3 regions of the Phytobacter diazotrophicus genome follow, and region 2 is predicted to be linked to each of the others. Evidence: predicted binding sites of a transcription regulator. Region 2 holds the regulator's gene; each other region holds the start of a gene.
What was found. Region 2 encodes CRP, which controls carbon source genes, mostly activating them, when cyclic AMP is high. Its sites were predicted from a motif close to ATGTGANNNNNNTCACAT; they were not measured.

Region 1 (5,533 bases), 2.2 Mb from region 2:
TCGCGCTGATTACCCCTGCGGTGATTATGGTTCTTGACCGTCTGATCCCGAGTAAAGAACACCCAAAAGCGCCAACACCCGTTCAAAATAGTGGAGTTTGATATGTCCGTTACCGTTAATCGTGATGGTGTGATTCGTCAACAGGAAGACGCACAGGTACTGAGTGCAATGCTGCCCTCACCCTGCCCGCAAAACCACGCGGCCAACATTCTGCCGCTACCTGATGGCACACTGATGTGTGTCTGGTTTGGTGGCACCCAGGAAGGGGTAGCGGATATTTCCGTGTGGGGCTCACGCCTCGCACCGGGCAGTGAGCGCTGGAGTGACGCGGTGAAGCTGTCTGACGATGCCACCCGCTCTGAGCAGAACCCGGTGCTCTTTCTGGCACCGGATAACGTACTGTGGCTGATGTGGACCGCGCAGATCTCCGGCAACCAGGACACGGCAATCGTCCGCTATCGCCAGTCGACCGACCTAGGTGTCAGTTGGGGTGAGATTGCCACGCTGCTTGATAAGCCTGGCACCTTTATTCGCCAGCCGATCACCGTGCTGGAAAATGGCAACTGGCTGCTGCCGGTCTTCTATTGCCGGACAAAACCGGGCGAAAAATGGGTGGGGAATGATGATGTCAGCGCGGTGAAAATCTCCGCCGACCAGGGGAAAACCTGGCGTGATGTGGACGTTCCGCAAAGTCTCGGCTGCGTGCATATGAACATCACCGCGCTACACAACGGCACGCTGGTCGCGCTCTTTCGCAGCCGCTGGGCGGATAACATCTATTACAGCCAGTCCACTGATGGCGGTGAAAGCTGGTCCGTACCGGAACCGACAACGCTGCCTAACAACAACTCGTCTATTCAGGTCACGACACTGGCGGACGGTAATCTGGCGCTGGTCTTTAACCACATGAGTGCCGCCGGTGCGCTGGAACGTCGCGCCTCCTTGTACGATGAAATTGATGATGGCGACGGACGTAAAGAGCCGGAAGTGACCGATGGGCGAAGCGCGTTCTGGGGTGCGCCGCGCGCGCCGATGACCGTGGCGATATCGCCTGACGGCGGGAAAAGCTGGCCGTGGCAGCGTTATCTTGATGAAGGCGACGGCTATTGCATGACCAATAACTCCCAGGAAAAACTGAACCGTGAGTTCTCCTACCCGAGCATCAAACAGGGTGCGGACGGCAGTTTGCATATTGCTTACACGTATTTCCGCCAGGCGATTAAATACGTGCGCGTATCACCGGAATGGGTTAAGGAGTCAGTGTGATTTTTGGCAATCTTAACGCCCTGCCGCAGGCAGGGTTACCTGCGGTGTTGCGCGATATTCTCGCGCTTCCCCAGTGTTCGCTCGATGCACTGCAGGCGCGCGATGACGGACGTTTTCAGTTACCGGGCGCAGAATGGTTCTGTACCCTTGGCCCGGCCAACACGCAACGGCGTGAAGACCGCCATACGGAATATCACCACCAGTGGGCGGATATTCAGGTACTGCTGACGGGGGAAGAAATTATCTGCGCCGGTACGCAAAATACGCCGCTGGCAACGGATGAGGAACGTAAACCGGATCTGTTTATCACCACAACCGCAGAACTGCCGGTCAGTATGCTACTGCAAGCGGGTGATTTTGCCGTGTTCTTACCAGGCGAACCGCATCAGGCACTGTGCGCGGCGGCGGAACCCATGACCGTTCGCAAAGCGGTGTTCAAAGTGCCGCGTTCACTGCTGGGGAGGTAAACATGCCACATGCGATTGTAACGGGGGCAAGTTCCGGGATTGGCGAGGCCATTGTCAGCCGCCTGCTTGAGCAGGGGTGGAATGTCACCGGGCTTAGCCGTTCAAAAATCACACGCGACAACACACATTTTAACAGTGTCTGTGTCGATCTCAGCGACAGCGCGGCGCTGCGTGATGTGCTCAATACCCTGCCTGTGCCCCATTCGGTCATTCATGCCGCCGGAATGATGACCGCCGCGCCGCTTGGCGAAATAACGCCTGAGGTCAGTCAGCGGTTGTGGCAATTGCATGTGCTGGCAGCGGAAACGCTGGTGAACCACTTCGCCCCACAGATGGCGTCCGGGGGCAGGATCGTGGTTATCGGTAGCCGGACATCGCGCGGCGCGGCGGGACGATCGCAGTATGTTGCTACCAAGGCGGCGCTGGTGGGAATGGTGCGCAGTTGGGCTGCAGAGCTTGCGCCGCGAGGTATCACGGCTAACGTGGTGGCGCCGGGGGCGACGCAAACGCCGATGCTCAGCGCGCCCGGACGCGAAAGCTCGCCACCTAATATGCCGCCCATCGGACGGTTGATTAAACCGGAAGAAGTGGCCGCGCTGGTGGGATTCGTCCTGTCACCGGACGCGGCGGCCATCACCGGTCAGGAACTGGTGATATGCGGCGGCGCATCGCTTAAGTAACCCAAAAGGGGTGACACTGTCACCCCTTTAACTTTCTCAACAGCTTATTTTTAACCACGCAAATAGACTTTGCCAATCAGATAAGTGGTGGCCTGGCCGCCAATCAATACCCTTTCGCCACGCGCTTCGCAGCGCAGTTCACCGCCACGGGCTGAGAGCTGGCGGGCCTGCAAAACAGTCTTACCGAGCTTATCCGCCCAGTACGGAATCAGCATGCTATGAGTCGAGCCGGTTACCGGATCTTCAGGTACTGATTCACCCGGACAGAAAAAGCGACTGACAAAATCGTGCTCGTCGCCCGGTGCGGTAATACAGACCATTTTGTTTAAGGGGATCATCGCGGCGATATCCGGGGTAACGGCTTCGACCTGCTGTTGATTGTCCAGCACCACCATGTAATCGCGTGCCACACGCACCTCTTTAGCCTGGGTGATACCGAGCGTTTCAAACAGCAGCGCAGGCGGCGTTTCCACCTTTTCTGTTTGCCAGGCCGGGAAGTCCAGCGTCAGCCAGTCACCTTTGCGACTTACGGTAAGCGGGCCAACAAAGCGGGTAGTAAAGTTAATATGCGTCTCGGGGTAGTCCAGATATTCGAAAATCACATGGGCTGCGGCAAGCGTGGCGTGACCACAAAGGTTGATTTCATACTGCGTGGTAAACCAGCGCTGCTCGAAACCGTCGTCGTTACGAACAAAGAAGGCGGTTTCCGACTGGTTATGTTGTTGCGCCATTTTCAACAGCACGTCATCAGGTAACCACTCCGTTAGTGGACAAACGGCGGCGGCGTTGCCGCCAAACGTACGGTCACTGAACGCGTCCACCATGTAGAAGTCGATTGTATGCATAGCCTTTCCTCTTGTTTTCCTTTTTGTTTTAGTTCGTTTTTCCCTTGTATTGCTTTTTGTTTCAACTGGCATCGTTGTGCCCCGCCGAAAAATGAGACATTGATCACAAAAAGTTTGTATTTTGAGCAGAATTAGATCTAAGATCTGCACATCTTCTTCTCCTGCTACCGCTCCCAAAATATATGACAACACAAATGGTTTCACGAAAAGTCGCGTGGCTCCGGGTGGTGACGCTTGCCGTTGCTGCGTTCATTTTTAATACCACTGAGTTCGTGCCCGTGGGGCTGCTGTCGGACATCGCGCAAAGCTTTGACATGGAAACACCGCAGGTCGGTATTATGCTGACGATCTACGCCTGGGTTGTGGCGCTGATGTCGCTGCCGTTTATGCTGCTGACAAGCCAGGTGGAGCGCCGTAAGCTGCTGATTGGCCTGTTCGTCCTGTTTATTGGGAGCCATGTTCTCTCCTTCCTGGCGTGGAATTTCCATGTGCTGGTAATAAGCCGCATCGGTATCGCTTTCGCCCATGCCATTTTCTGGTCTATTACCGCCTCCCTGGCCATTCGCCTCGCCCCGGCAGGCAAACGCGCACAGGCGCTAAGTCTTATTGCTACCGGTACGGCGCTGGCTATGGTACTGGGTATTCCGATTGGTCGCGTCGTCGGGCAATATTTTGGCTGGCGTACCACCTTCTTCGCCATCGGTTTTGGTGCGCTGGTCACCCTGCTGTGTCTGATCAAACTGTTGCCGAAACTGCCCAGCGAGCACTCCGGTTCGCTGCGTAGCCTGCCGGAACTGTTCCGTCGCCCGGCGCTATTGTCGATTTATTTGCTGACGGTCGTGGTGGTTACCGCCCACTACACCGCCTACAGCTATATTGAGCCGTTCGTGCAAAATGTGGCGGGCTTTAGCGGTAATTTCGCCACCTTACTGCTGCTGATTCTCGGCGGTGCGGGGATCTTTGGCAGCGTGCTGTTTGGCAAGCTGGGCAATAAACATGCCTCCGGTCTTATTAGCGGCGCAATTGGCCTGCTGCTCATTTCGCTGTTGCTGCTGCGCCCTGCGGCAGGCAGTGAGATGAACCTTGCCGTGTTGAGCGTCTTCTGGGGTATCGCGATTATGATTATCGGCCTCGGTATGCAGGTGAAAGTCCTGGCGCTGGCACCGGACGCGACTGATGTCGCCATGTCACTGTTTTCGGGCATTTTCAATATCGGGATTGGCGCGGGCGCGCTGGTCGGTAACCAAATCAGCCTGCAATGGTCAATGTCAGCCATTGGCTATGCGGGTGCCATTCCGGCGCTGGCCGCGCTGGTCTGGTCGGTCGTGATTTTCCGTCGCTGGCCGGTATCGCTTGAAGAAAGGCAGCAACCGCACCATATGTAATGCCTCACCGTCAGCGGGTCGCAGTTGCGCTACCGCTGACGGTATTTATCTCCCCGCATCAGGCACTGGCGGCCATCAGCGTAACGGCTGTCACATCAGGCAGCGGCGTGGTAGGTCGTAATGATTTCCAGCACGCCATTAATGATAAACTGCACCCCCATACAGACCAGCAAAAAGCCCATCAGACGAGAAATAGCCTCAATTCCACCCTTTCCTACCAGCCGCATTATCGCCCCGGAGCTGCGCAGACACCCCCAGAGGATCACCGCCACGGTGGCGAAAATCAGTGGTGGCGCAATCCACAGCACCCATTCAGGAAAAGCGTTGCTTTCGCGCACGGTCGACGCGGAACTGATGATCATCGCAATCGTCCCCGGCCCGGCAGTACTCGGCATCGCTAACGGCACGAAAGCGATATTGGCCGTCGGTTCGTCTTCCAGCTCTTCCGATTTGGTTTTGATCTCCGGCGCTTCATGCATTTTTTGCGGCGGGAAAAGCATACGAAATCCGATAAAGGCCACGATAAGCCCACCGGCGATACGCAACCCCGGAATCGAAATCCCGAAGGTGTTCATCACCACTTGCCCGGCATAATACGCCACCATCATGATGGCAAAGACATAGACAGAGGCCATCAGCGACTGGTGATTGCGCTGGGCGCTGTTCATATTGCCGGCGAGCCCTAAAAAGAGCGCAACGGTGGTGAGCGGGTTTGCCAACGGCAGTATCACCACCAGTCCAAGGCCAATTACTTTCAATAAATCCATCATCTAATAAGGCTCTCCAGGGCCAACAAACGTACCGGAGAGTATATCTTCATCGCGACCTGCCCGGCAGTGGCTTTGCTTATCTCTTTATTAATTAAGAAAAAACAAAGACATAGCTAACGC
Region 2 (5,533 bases):
GGTTATTCGCCACTATGCTGGCTCGTTGCCGATTCTCGGCGTCTGCCTCGGTCACCAGGCCATCGCCCAGGTCTTTGGCGCCCGCATTATCCGGGCGCAACAGGTTATGCACGGGAAAACCTCTCCGATAACCCATACCGGGCTGGGCGTTTTTCGCGGCCTGAATAATCCGTTAACCGTCACGCGCTACCACTCTTTGTTGATCGATCCGCCTTCATTACCGGATTGCTTTGAGGTGACCGCCTGGAGCGAGACGCAAGAGATCATGGGGATTCGCCATCGTCAGTGGGATCTGGAAGGCGTGCAGTTTCACCCGGAAAGTATTCTTAGCGAGCAGGGACATGCGTTATTGAATAACTTTTTGCATCGCGCCGATTTTTAGTTGCCATTGAGTGATTTTTTATGCATATTTCGTGATTATATTTTCACTTCTACTTCTTGTTTAAAAAGGGTGGGGTTACATGGCAACTCAGCAGGGTGCAATCACGCGCGCAACATTTGACGAAGTCATTCTACCAATTTTCGCACCGGCCGAATTTATTCCGGTGAAAGGAAAAGGTAGCCGCGTGTGGGATCAGCAGGGTAAAGAGTACGTTGATTTTGCGGGTGGTATCGCCGTTACCGCGCTGGGGCATTGCCATCCGGCGCTGGTGGAAGCGTTAAAAACACAGGGCGAAACGCTGTGGCATATCAGCAACGTGTTTACGAATGAACCCGCACTACGCCTGGCGCGTAAGCTGATCGACGCCACCTTCGCCGAGCGCGTGGTGTTTATGAACTCCGGCACCGAGGCTAACGAAACGGCATTCAAACTGGCGCGTTATTATGCATCTACCCGCCACAGTCCGCATAAAACCAAAATCATCGCTTTCCACAACGCGTTCCATGGCCGTTCGCTGTTCACCGTGACCGTGGGCGGTCAGCCGAAATACTCGGACGGCTTCGGCCCGAAACCGGCGGATATCATTCATGTGCCCTATAACGACCTGCATGCGGTAAAAGCGGTCATGGACGATCATACCTGTGCGGTCGTGGTTGAACCGATTCAGGGGGAAGGCGGGGTGACGGCGGCAACGCCAGAGTTTTTACAGGGCTTGCGTGAGCTGTGCGATGAACACAAAGCGCTGCTGGTGTTTGATGAAGTGCAGTGTGGAATGGGGCGCAGCGGCGATCTCTTCGCCTACATGCACTATGGTGTCACCCCCGATATCCTGACCAGCGCCAAAGCGCTCGGCGGTGGTTTCCCGGTAAGCGCCATGCTCACCACTCAGGAGATCGCCAGCGCGTTCCATCCGGGGTCCCACGGTTCAACCTACGGCGGTAACCCGTTGGCCTGTGCTGTTGCTGGTGCGGCATTCGACATCATTAATACGCCAGAGGTCTTAAATGGCGTCAATGCGAAACGCGAACTGTTCGTTAAGCATCTTGAAGACATTAACGCGCAGTACGACCTGTTCAGCGAAATTCGCGGCATGGGTCTGTTGGTTGGCGCGGAACTGAAACCGCAGTACAAAGGCCGTGCGCGTGATTTCCTCTACGCGGCGGCAAATGAAGGGCTGATGGTGCTTAATGCCGGTCCTGACGTAATGCGTTTTGCGCCGTCGCTTATCATTGAAGAGAACGATATCGCAGAAGGTATGCTGCGCTTTGCCAAAGCAGTAGCCAAAGTGGTTAACCCTTAAGAGCGCAAGCGGCGATTTAACCAGATGCCGTGATGTGGGCGCTGACGCCATGCCACCGACGAAATGGTGTGCATGGTGTTCAGATGCCCCAGTATCCGTTGCAGATGTTGCTCCAGCGTGCTCATTGGGCCATGCGTCATGCTCTCCGGCGCCTCCAGAATATTCACATCTCCTGAACTTCCCGGACCATCATACTCCAGCCGTTGCTGACAACGTTGCAGGGCAATTTCGCAGGACTGCAGGTAACGCTGGGCCAGGTCCGGCGTGAGCATGGTGTGCTCCCGCGCCAGCGTGGTCATTGCATTAATATGTTCGACAATAAACTGACTGTGCGTGACCCACAGCTTCATGTCTGCCAGATAACGCGTATCAAAACCCGGCTCCTGCATGGCCTGATTAAGCGAGTTAAAGAGCGCGTTATGCGCCTGGTTTACCCGCATGCGCTGCCAGGCCAGCGGCGTCGCCTGGGGATCATCGCTCAGGATCAGCCGAATGGCATCCTGGTAAGTTTCCAGCGCGTCATGAGCATTTTTTCGCAACAGACCACTTTGCCATTGAGGCCACAGCCAGACCATGCCACCAAAAGCAATCAGGCAGCCGATCAACGTATCGATAAGACGGGCAACAATAAACTGGTCGCCATTCAGTGTAAGCAACTGGAGCGTATAGACTGCGGTGAGGGTAAAACCCACCATCGCCCAGCCGTAGCTTTTGCGGATAATCAGATAGCTAACCAGCGTGACGATCAGCATCGCGGTGAGCGTGAAGCCTTCCGGTACGTGGTAGTGCAGCGTCGCGCCGGCAATGATCAGCCCGGCCATGGTGCCTGCCGCCCGGTGCAGGATGCGCACGCGTGTCGCCCCATAACCGTTTTGCGTAACAAACATCACCGTCATCATGATCCAGTAAGGTTTAGGCAGATGGAGCGCGCTACCCATCAGGCTGGCAATACTGAGCATGACGCTAATGCGTGCCGCATTACGTAAGGCGGAGGATTTCAACGACAGATAACTTTTGAGGGCCGGGATCAGGGGCAAACGGCGCTGCTTCTCCGCCATCAGATCACGGACATAGAGCGGGCGCTGGGTACGCAAAACCCGGGCTATCTGACTGAAATGCCAGGCGCAAAACTGCCCAACCGGGTTATCCGGGTGCTGGCGGGCAATTTTCTCCAGCGCGCCAATCTGTTTATCCATATTGAAGCGTTTGGGGTAGCGGTGATAAAGAATATCATCGGCTATGACCCGTAACCGCGCGGCAACGGTTTGCGCATTCCAGCGGATAACTTCCTCGGCATGGCTGCGTTCGACCAGCTCCTGCACTTCCTGCGGTTGGTGGAGACTGACGGCAATATGTTCCTGTAAGTCCAGCGCCACCTGGAAGACGCGGCGTAACCGCTTGTAGTCGTTGTTGTTATTTGCCGCCAGCATATGCAGTTGTTGGTAACACTGGCTAATCATATCCACCGCCTTTTGCTGGCGTGCCAGGAGTGGCGGAAGAGCTTTTTCTGGATCGACGTGCTGCGTCAGTAAACTGTATTTCGCTTCGCAATAGTCTGCCAGTTGGCGATACAGCAGGCTCAAGGATTCACGCAGCGGTTGCTCTCGCCACAACCAGAACCAGAAGGCGTTAAATGCGCCGTACCACAGGGTACCCAGCCCATAAATCAGCAACGGCTCCCAGATGGGCATGTTACCGGCGAGGCTGAGAGTAAAGATGGCGGCAATGAGCGAGGCGGGTAGAAGCCGCCCGTGTAATGCGCTGATTTCTGCTGTGACGCCGAGCAAGAGCGTTAATCCGCTCAGAATCAGCGGTAGCGGAATATTTTGCGTCAGTAATAGCTGTACCGTGAGGCTACTGCCCGCAAAGAGCGTGCCGCCGATAATGACGCGTTTGAAGAAACGTTTATGCAGAGTATCCAGACCGGCAATATTGCAGCAGGCGGGAACGAGAGAAAACAGCAGACCAAGATCGAGACGACCCGCGATCAGACCCACGGTCACAGGGAGGCATAACACCAGCGTTTGTCGCAGTGCATAGTTGATTTCGGGGTGATAAATCAGCCTGCGCCACATGGGGAAGAGAGACAAAAACGGCGCATCGTTAAGGGCGATGCGCCGCTTGAGAATTAACGTGTACCGTACACGACAATGGTTTTACCGTGTGCGGAGATCAGGTTTTGATCTTCCAGCATTTTCAGGATACGGCCGACGGTTTCGCGGGAACAGCCAACGATCTGACCAATTTCCTGGCGGGTAATTTTAATTTGCATACCGTCCGGGTGGGTCATTGCATCCGGTTGTTTCGCCAGATTCAGCAGCGTCTGTGCGATACGGCCCGTTACATCAAGGAAGGCGAGGTTACCGACTTTTTCCGAGGTGACCTGCAGGCGACGCGCCATCTGGGAAGACAAACGCATCAGAATATCCGGGTTCACCTGAATTAACTGGCGGAATTTTTTGTAGGAGATTTCGGCCACTTCACAAGCGGTTTTAGCGCGTACCCATGCACTGCGCTCCTGACCCTCTTCGAACAGACCCAGTTCACCGATAAAATCTCCCTGGTTAAGGTAAGAGAGGATCATCTCTTTACCTTCTTCATCCTTGATTAGCACAGCCACTGAGCCTTTGACGATGTAATACAACGTTTCCGCTTTTTCACCCTGGTGAATCAGCGTGCTCTTCGACGGGTACTTATGAATGTGGCAATGAGACAAGAACCATTCGAGAGTCGGGTCTGTTTGCGGTTTGCCAAGCACCATGCGCGGTTATCCTCTGTTATAAGCTGGCTCCAGACGCTGGATTCACATATCGCGTCCGGGGTTGCAATCTATCTTCCCCATACCTGGGAAGTGGACCGTCAGACATGCCTGCGGCCTGTAATATGTGATGTCCTCTGCATACATGCATAACGTCAATGTATCACTGTAGCATCGTGATTGTTTTAGCATAGCTTTTAACGCCTGTCTCCTGGTGTCTCGCTTCAGCTTGACGCAGGTCGCCTTCCGTTGCGAGTTTTCTTATGTGCGCGTAATCTGTAAAGAAAATTGTAACTCCGGAGTGAATTAAAAATGCAAGCTCGTGTGAAATGGGTAGAAGGTTTAACGTTCCTTGGCGAGTCTGCGTCCGGGCACCAGATCCTGATGGATGGTAACTCAGGCGACAAAGCCCCAAGCCCGATGGAAATGGTGCTGATGGCCGCAGGGGGATGCAGCGCTATCGATGTTGTCTCTATTCTGCAAAAAGGCCGCCACGATGTGAAAGATTGCGAAGTGAAGCTGACATCAGAGCGTCGTGAAGAGGCTCCGCGTCTGTTTACGCATATCAATTTGCACTTTATCGTGACCGGCAAAGAGCTAAAAGAGGCGGCGGTATCGCGCGCGGTGGATCTCTCTGCCGAGAAGTATTGCTCCGTGGCATTAATGCTGGAGAAAGCGGTGAAAATCACGCATTCATATGAGGTGATTGAGGCCTGAGAACACAGGTCGGATAAGCGTCGCGTATCCGACACATTCCCCGGTGGCGCTGCGTTTACCGGGGCTTCAGAGGGAGGCAGAAGTTGTGTCGGCTGGAGGCCTATTGAATCTTCTTCCCTTCCATCAGCCGTTGGACCAGCGGTGTCATGATCAGCTCCATTGCTAACCCCATTTTGCCGCCAGGCACCACGAGCGTATTCATGTGTGAAATGAACGAACCCTGCAACATCGCCAGCAACCAGGGATAGTCGATCCCTTCAAGATTACGAAAATGAATCACCACAAAGCTCTCATCGAGCGATGGGATCACTTTGGCGGCGAACGGGTTGGAGGTATCCACCGTCGGCACGCGCTGGAAATTAATATGGGTGCGGGA
Region 3 (5,533 bases), 310 kb from region 2:
TTAACTCATCACCGAGCGTCACCAGCTCCGCTTCGTCTACCGTTTTGGTAAAGCCTTCAATGTGATAGTTGCTGGTATGAACCTTCATCAGCAACGCGGTATTGTTGTTGACCGCCTCACGATAATCTTTCGCATGGGTGCGATTGGTGGTGCCGACTTCATGCAGAAAGCAGCCCGCCTGGCGCATGACATCCGGAATACGAAACGCGCCGCCGATCTCCACCAGCTCGCCACGAGAGACCACCACCTCTTTACCACTGGCCGTTGCCGCCAGCATCAGAAGAGCCGCCGCTGCATTGTTATTGACGATGCAGGCATCCTCCGCGCCCGTCAGGCGGCAGAGGATATCGGCGAGCGCCTGGTCGCGGTGCCCGCGCCCGGCGTCATCCAGCGAATACTCCAGCGTTACGGGTGAACGCATCACCTGCGCGACGGCGTCGATCGCCGCTTGCGCCTGTAACGCGCGCCCAAGATTGGTGTGTAACACGGTGCCCGTCAGGTTGATAACCGGGCGCAGCGCGCTGACATTTTCATCCAACAAGCGCTGGTACGTTGCCTGTGCCCAGTCATTACACCAGACGGGCAGAACCTGGCGCTGGCGGACGTCATCACGGGCTTCGTCCTGCAACTGGCGCAGCGTCTGCGCCACACGGTTATGCCCAAATTCGGTCAGTAACAGAGTGAACGCCTCATCACGTAACAGGCGATCGGTTGAGGGGATCTGGCTGTAAAGCGAGTGATTTTCCGTTGTCATGAAATGGCCTGGCTGAGGGTTGCCCCCTCCCGTTGGGAGAGGGGTTCGACATGAGGGGGATTGTACAGCGACTTGGTTCAGCCTGACATAACGGGCGTCAATCCTTTGGCGGTTCTGTGCGCGCAAAGCTTTCACGCTGAAAGAGATTTTCCACCATTTTAACCAATTGCGGACGATCCACACACCAGCCAGGGGAGACACGGCGGAAATTGAGATAGCTAATGGCGCAGGCAATGGCGATAGTGGCGAGGTTCATCTCATCAACGCGTAATGCCCCTTCGTTGATATAGCTCTCCAGGGTGTCGAGGCCGCGATTGATTTTTTCGCGCTGGCGTAAGAGCTCCGTTTCCGATTGCTGGGCCACCGGACGCGCTTGCTCACGCACGGAAACCAGCGCCGCATCCATAATACCGTCCGCCAGCGCTTCAATCTGACGAATTTTCAGCGCGGCTTTGGGATCGGCAGGCAGCATGGCCGGAGCGATACCCAACAGATCGATATATTCGGCAATGATCGGCGAGTCGTACCACACTTCACCGTCATCGGTTACCAGGGCCGGTACTTTTCCCAACGGGTTGTAATGCGCCACGCCGTTAATGGCGTTATAGGGCTGTTCATTCACAAATTCGAAGGTGATGCCCTTCTCGAGCAGGATGACCGATATTTTTCGTACAAAAGGGCTGGTATAGCTGCCGATAAGTTTCATTGCCTTCTCCTCTTCGCCAACAAAACAGTAAGTATGTACTACCCGACCAAAGCGCGCGCTGACCATTTCATAAATGTGAAAACTGCTCTGACTATAGTGCGTTACGCCTTGCCTTCGAAGCCGCGCAAAAAGTGAAAGGGAATTACAGTGGCTCAGGCCAGGAAAAACCACAGTTTGCGACCGATCACACTCGGAAAACTCCTGGCAAAAATATCTTGTGATTTAGATCACAAACAAACAACAAACTCACCGCTAACAATTGTGATTAACATCACATTAACAGGCGCATAGCGGTGAAATTTTAGCCTTTGTTCTTTTTTTACACATAATTTTTGTGACGAATATCACTTCATTGGATGGTATACCCCCTGCATTAACGTGATCTCCATCACACAAATTAGCACCATCTGGACAGTTCATCGATTCGGTGCGAGATTTCGCAGCACAGATCATGGGTCCGGCTACCTCTGCCGCCACGTTAACAACAAAACCTCGGGCTTCCGGCCTGTGAGATAGCAAACATAAGAAGGGGTGTTTTATGTCATCCGATATCAAGATCAGAGTGCAAAGCTTTGGTCGCTTCCTCAGCAACATGGTAATGCCCAATATCGGCGCGTTTATCGCGTGGGGTATTATTACCGCATTGTTTATTCCTACAGGATGGTTACCAAACGAAACGCTGGCGAAACTCGTCGGCCCAATGATTACTTTCCTGCTGCCGCTGCTGATCGGTTTTACCGGTGGTCGTCTGGTGGGCGGCGATCGTGGTGGTGTGGTAGGTGCAATCACCACCATGGGTGTTATCGTCGGTGCTGATATGCCGATGTTCCTTGGTGCAATGGTTGCCGGTCCTCTGGGCGGCCTGTGCATCAAGAAATTTGACGCTGCTGTAGACGGTAAGATCAAATCCGGTTTCGAAATGCTGGTAAATAACTTCTCCGCTGGCATCATCGGTATGATCCTGGCACTGCTGGCGTTTAAAGGCATCGGCCCTGCGGTTGAAGTTCTGTCCAAAGGCCTGGCTGCTGGCGTTAACTTCATGGTGGCGCACGACATGCTGCCGCTGGCGTCTATCTTTGTTGAACCGGCGAAAATCCTGTTCCTCAACAACGCCATCAACCACGGTATCTTCTCGCCGCTGGGTATTCAGCAGTCTCATGACCTCGGCAAGTCTATCTTCTTCCTGATCGAAGCAAACCCGGGTCCGGGGATGGGCGTTCTGCTGGCGTACATGTTCTTTGGTCGTGGTAGTGCTCGTCAGTCTGCTGGCGGCGCGGCTATCATCCACTTCCTGGGCGGTATCCACGAAATTTACTTCCCGTACGTGCTGATGAACCCACGTCTGCTGCTGGCGGTAATCCTCGGCGGTATGACTGGCGTGTTCACGCTGAGCGTGCTGAACGGCGGCCTGGTTTCTCCGGCTTCTCCGGGTTCCATCCTGGCCGTACTGGCAATGACGCCGAAAGGCACTTACTTCGCGAACCTCGTGGCTATCTTTGCTGCGCTGATCGTCTCCTTCGTTATCTCCGCGATTCTGCTGAAAACCAGCAAAGTGAAAGAAGAAGACGACGATATCGAAGCGGCTACCCGTCGTGTACAGGACATGAAAGCACAGTCTAAAGGCGCTACCCCGCTGACCGCTGGCGACGTGACCAACGACCTGAGCCACGTTCGTAAAATCATCGTTGCGTGTGATGCCGGTATGGGTTCCAGCGCAATGGGCGCCGGTGTGCTGCGTAAGAAAGTTCAGGATGCCGGTCTGACCAACATCTCTGTGACCAACAGCGCTATCAACAGCCTGCCGTCTGACGTTGACCTGGTGATTACGCACCGTGACCTGACCGAGCGCGCTATGCGTCAGGCTCCTCAGGCACAGCACATTTCACTGACCAACTTCCTGGACAGCGGCCTGTACACCAACCTGACTGAACGCCTGGTTGCCGCACAGCGCCACGTGGACAACAGCGTAAAGGTTCAGACCAGCTTGCAGGATAGCTTTGACGCTGGCGACAGCAACCTGTTCAAGCTGGGCGCAGAAAATGTGTTCCTGGGTCGTACAGCCAGTAACAAAGAAGAAGCTATCCGTTTTGCCGGCGAGCAACTGGTGAAAGGCGGTTATGTTCAGCCGGAATATGTTGAAGCGATGCTGGAACGCGAAAAACTGACCCCGACTTACCTGGGTGAGTCCATCGCGGTACCGCACGGCACCGTTGAAGCGAAAGATCGCGTGCTGAAAACCGGCGTAGTATTCTGCCAGTACCCGCAAGGCGTGCGCTTCGGTGAAGAAGAGGATGACATCGCCCGTCTGGTTATCGGTATCGCTGCGCGCAATAACGAGCACATTCAGGTGATTACCAGCCTGACCAACGCACTGGATGATGAAACCGTTATCGAGCGTCTGGCAAATACCAACAGCGTTGAAGAAGTGCTGGCGCTGCTGAAAGCGTAACCCTGGTCCCGGATGCGGCTCCGCCTTATCCGGCTACCAAAAACGTAGACGCGTCTCCCGGATAAGCGAAGGGCATCCGTGGGACACCTCCCCTCTCCCTCAGGGAGAGGGTTAGGGTGAGGATAATTTCACGTGGTTCCTCACCCCAGCCCTCTCGGGTAAAAACATTGATTAAGGTTAATTCTATGAAAGCATTACATTTTGGCGCAGGTAATATCGGACGTGGCTTCATCGGCAAACTGCTGGCTGACGCGGGGATTACGCTGACATTCGCCGATGTTAATCAGGTGGTTCTCGACGCCCTTAATGCCCGTCATAGCTATCAGGTTCACGTTGTTGGTGAAAAAGAGCAGGTAGACACCGTTTCCGGCGTCAATGCGGTAAGCAGCATCGGCGACGATGTGGTTGATCTGATTGCCTCTGTTGATCTGGTGACAACCGCCGTTGGTCCGGTGGTTCTGGAGCGTATCGCCCCGGCCATCGCCAAAGGCCTGGCAAAACGTAAAGCGCAGGGCGTAGAAGCGCCGCTGAATATCATTGCCTGTGAGAACATGGTGCGCGGTACCTCTCAGTTAAAAGGCCATGTGTTCAATGCGCTGGCAGCAGAAGATAAAGCGTGGGTTGAAGCCCATGTCGGCTTCGTTGATTCCGCAGTAGACCGCATTGTTCCGCCTTCTGAATCTGCAACTAACGATCCACTGGAAGTGACCGTAGAAACCTTTAGCGAGTGGATTGTTGATAAAACCCAATTTGTTGGCGACCTGCCAAACATTCCAGGCATGGAATTAACCGACAATCTGATGGCGTTTGTTGAGCGCAAGCTCTTCACGTTGAACACCGGGCATGCTATAACCGCGTACCTTGGACAACAGACCGGTCATCAGACCATTCGTGACGCCATTCTGGATGACAGCATCCGTGCAGTGGTGAAAGGCGCAATGGAAGAGAGTGGCGCGGTTCTGATCAAGCGCTACGGCTTCGATGCTGCCAAACACGCCGCGTATATCGAAAAAATCCTTGGTCGTTTTGAGAACCCATACCTGAAAGATGATGTTGAGCGCGTAGGCCGTCAGCCGCTGCGTAAACTGAGCGCAGGCGATCGTCTGATCAAGCCGCTGCTCGGCACGCTGGAATATGGTTTACCACACGCGAACCTGGTAAAAGGTATCGCCGCTGCCATGCATTACCGCAGTGAACAGGATCCGCAGGCGCAGGAATTAGCGACCTTAATTGAAGAAAAAGGCCCACAGGCCGCGCTGGTGCAGATCTCCGGTCTGGACGCAGCAAGCGACGTGGTAGCCGAAGCTGTTAACGCATACAACGCAAAGGCATGATGCCGAGTTTGGCGCGGGACATCCCGCGCCTGTTAACAAGATTGTCAGATATGCAGGCAATAATGGAACTAACACAGGCTTTCGAAAACCGTGTGCTCGAGCGTCTGAATGCTGGCAAAACCGTACGAAGCTTTCTGATTGCCGCCGTCGAGTTATTGACCGAGGCGGTGAATATCCTGGTGCTTCAGGTCTTCCGCAAAGACGACTATGCAGTGAAATATGCTGTAGAGCCGTTGCTTGACGGAGATGGACCGCTGGGCAATTTGTCCGTGCGCTTAAAACTGATTTAT

Region 1: a site for CRP is predicted at 3,350-3,367, ahead of ACS0RQ_RS13050 (sugar transporter). Genes of this name have one in related genera too.
Region 3: a site for CRP is predicted at 1,720-1,737, ahead of ACS0RQ_RS00720 (PTS mannitol transporter subunit IICBA). Genes of this name have one in related genera too.

The regions. Positions count from the first base shown of each region.
Region 1 is NZ_CM125428.1:2,650,001-2,655,533, reverse strand. Features, by position in the region: gene ACS0RQ_RS13075 (sodium:solute symporter family protein) at 1-101, shown strand, start outside; gene ACS0RQ_RS13070 (sialidase family protein) at 103-1,266, shown strand; gene ACS0RQ_RS13065 (NanQ anomerase/TabA/YiaL family protein) at 1,263-1,733, shown strand; gene ACS0RQ_RS13060 (SDR family NAD(P)-dependent oxidoreductase) at 1,736-2,413, shown strand; gene ACS0RQ_RS13055 (PhzF family phenazine biosynthesis protein) at 2,464-3,258, opposite strand; gene ACS0RQ_RS13050 (sugar transporter) at 3,441-4,643, shown strand; gene ACS0RQ_RS13045 (MarC family NAAT transporter) at 4,739-5,413, opposite strand.
Region 2 is NZ_CM125428.1:453,992-459,524, forward strand. Features, by position in the region: gene pabA (aminodeoxychorismate synthase component 2) at 1-382, shown strand, start outside; gene argD (bifunctional acetylornithine/succinyldiaminopimelate transaminase) at 462-1,682, shown strand; gene ACS0RQ_RS02090 (YccS/YhfK family putative transporter) at 1,679-3,757, opposite strand; gene crp (cAMP-activated global transcriptional regulator CRP) at 3,811-4,443, opposite strand; gene ACS0RQ_RS02100 (OsmC family protein) at 4,753-5,157, shown strand; gene ACS0RQ_RS02105 (phosphoribulokinase) at 5,258-5,533, opposite strand, start outside.
Region 3 is NZ_CM125428.1:142,939-148,471, reverse strand. Features, by position in the region: gene selA (L-seryl-tRNA(Sec) selenium transferase) at 1-754, opposite strand, end outside; gene ACS0RQ_RS00725 (glutathione S-transferase) at 852-1,460, opposite strand; gene ACS0RQ_RS00720 (PTS mannitol transporter subunit IICBA) at 1,999-3,909, shown strand; gene mtlD (mannitol-1-phosphate 5-dehydrogenase) at 4,095-5,243, shown strand; gene mtlR (mannitol operon repressor MtlR) at 5,243-5,533, shown strand, end outside.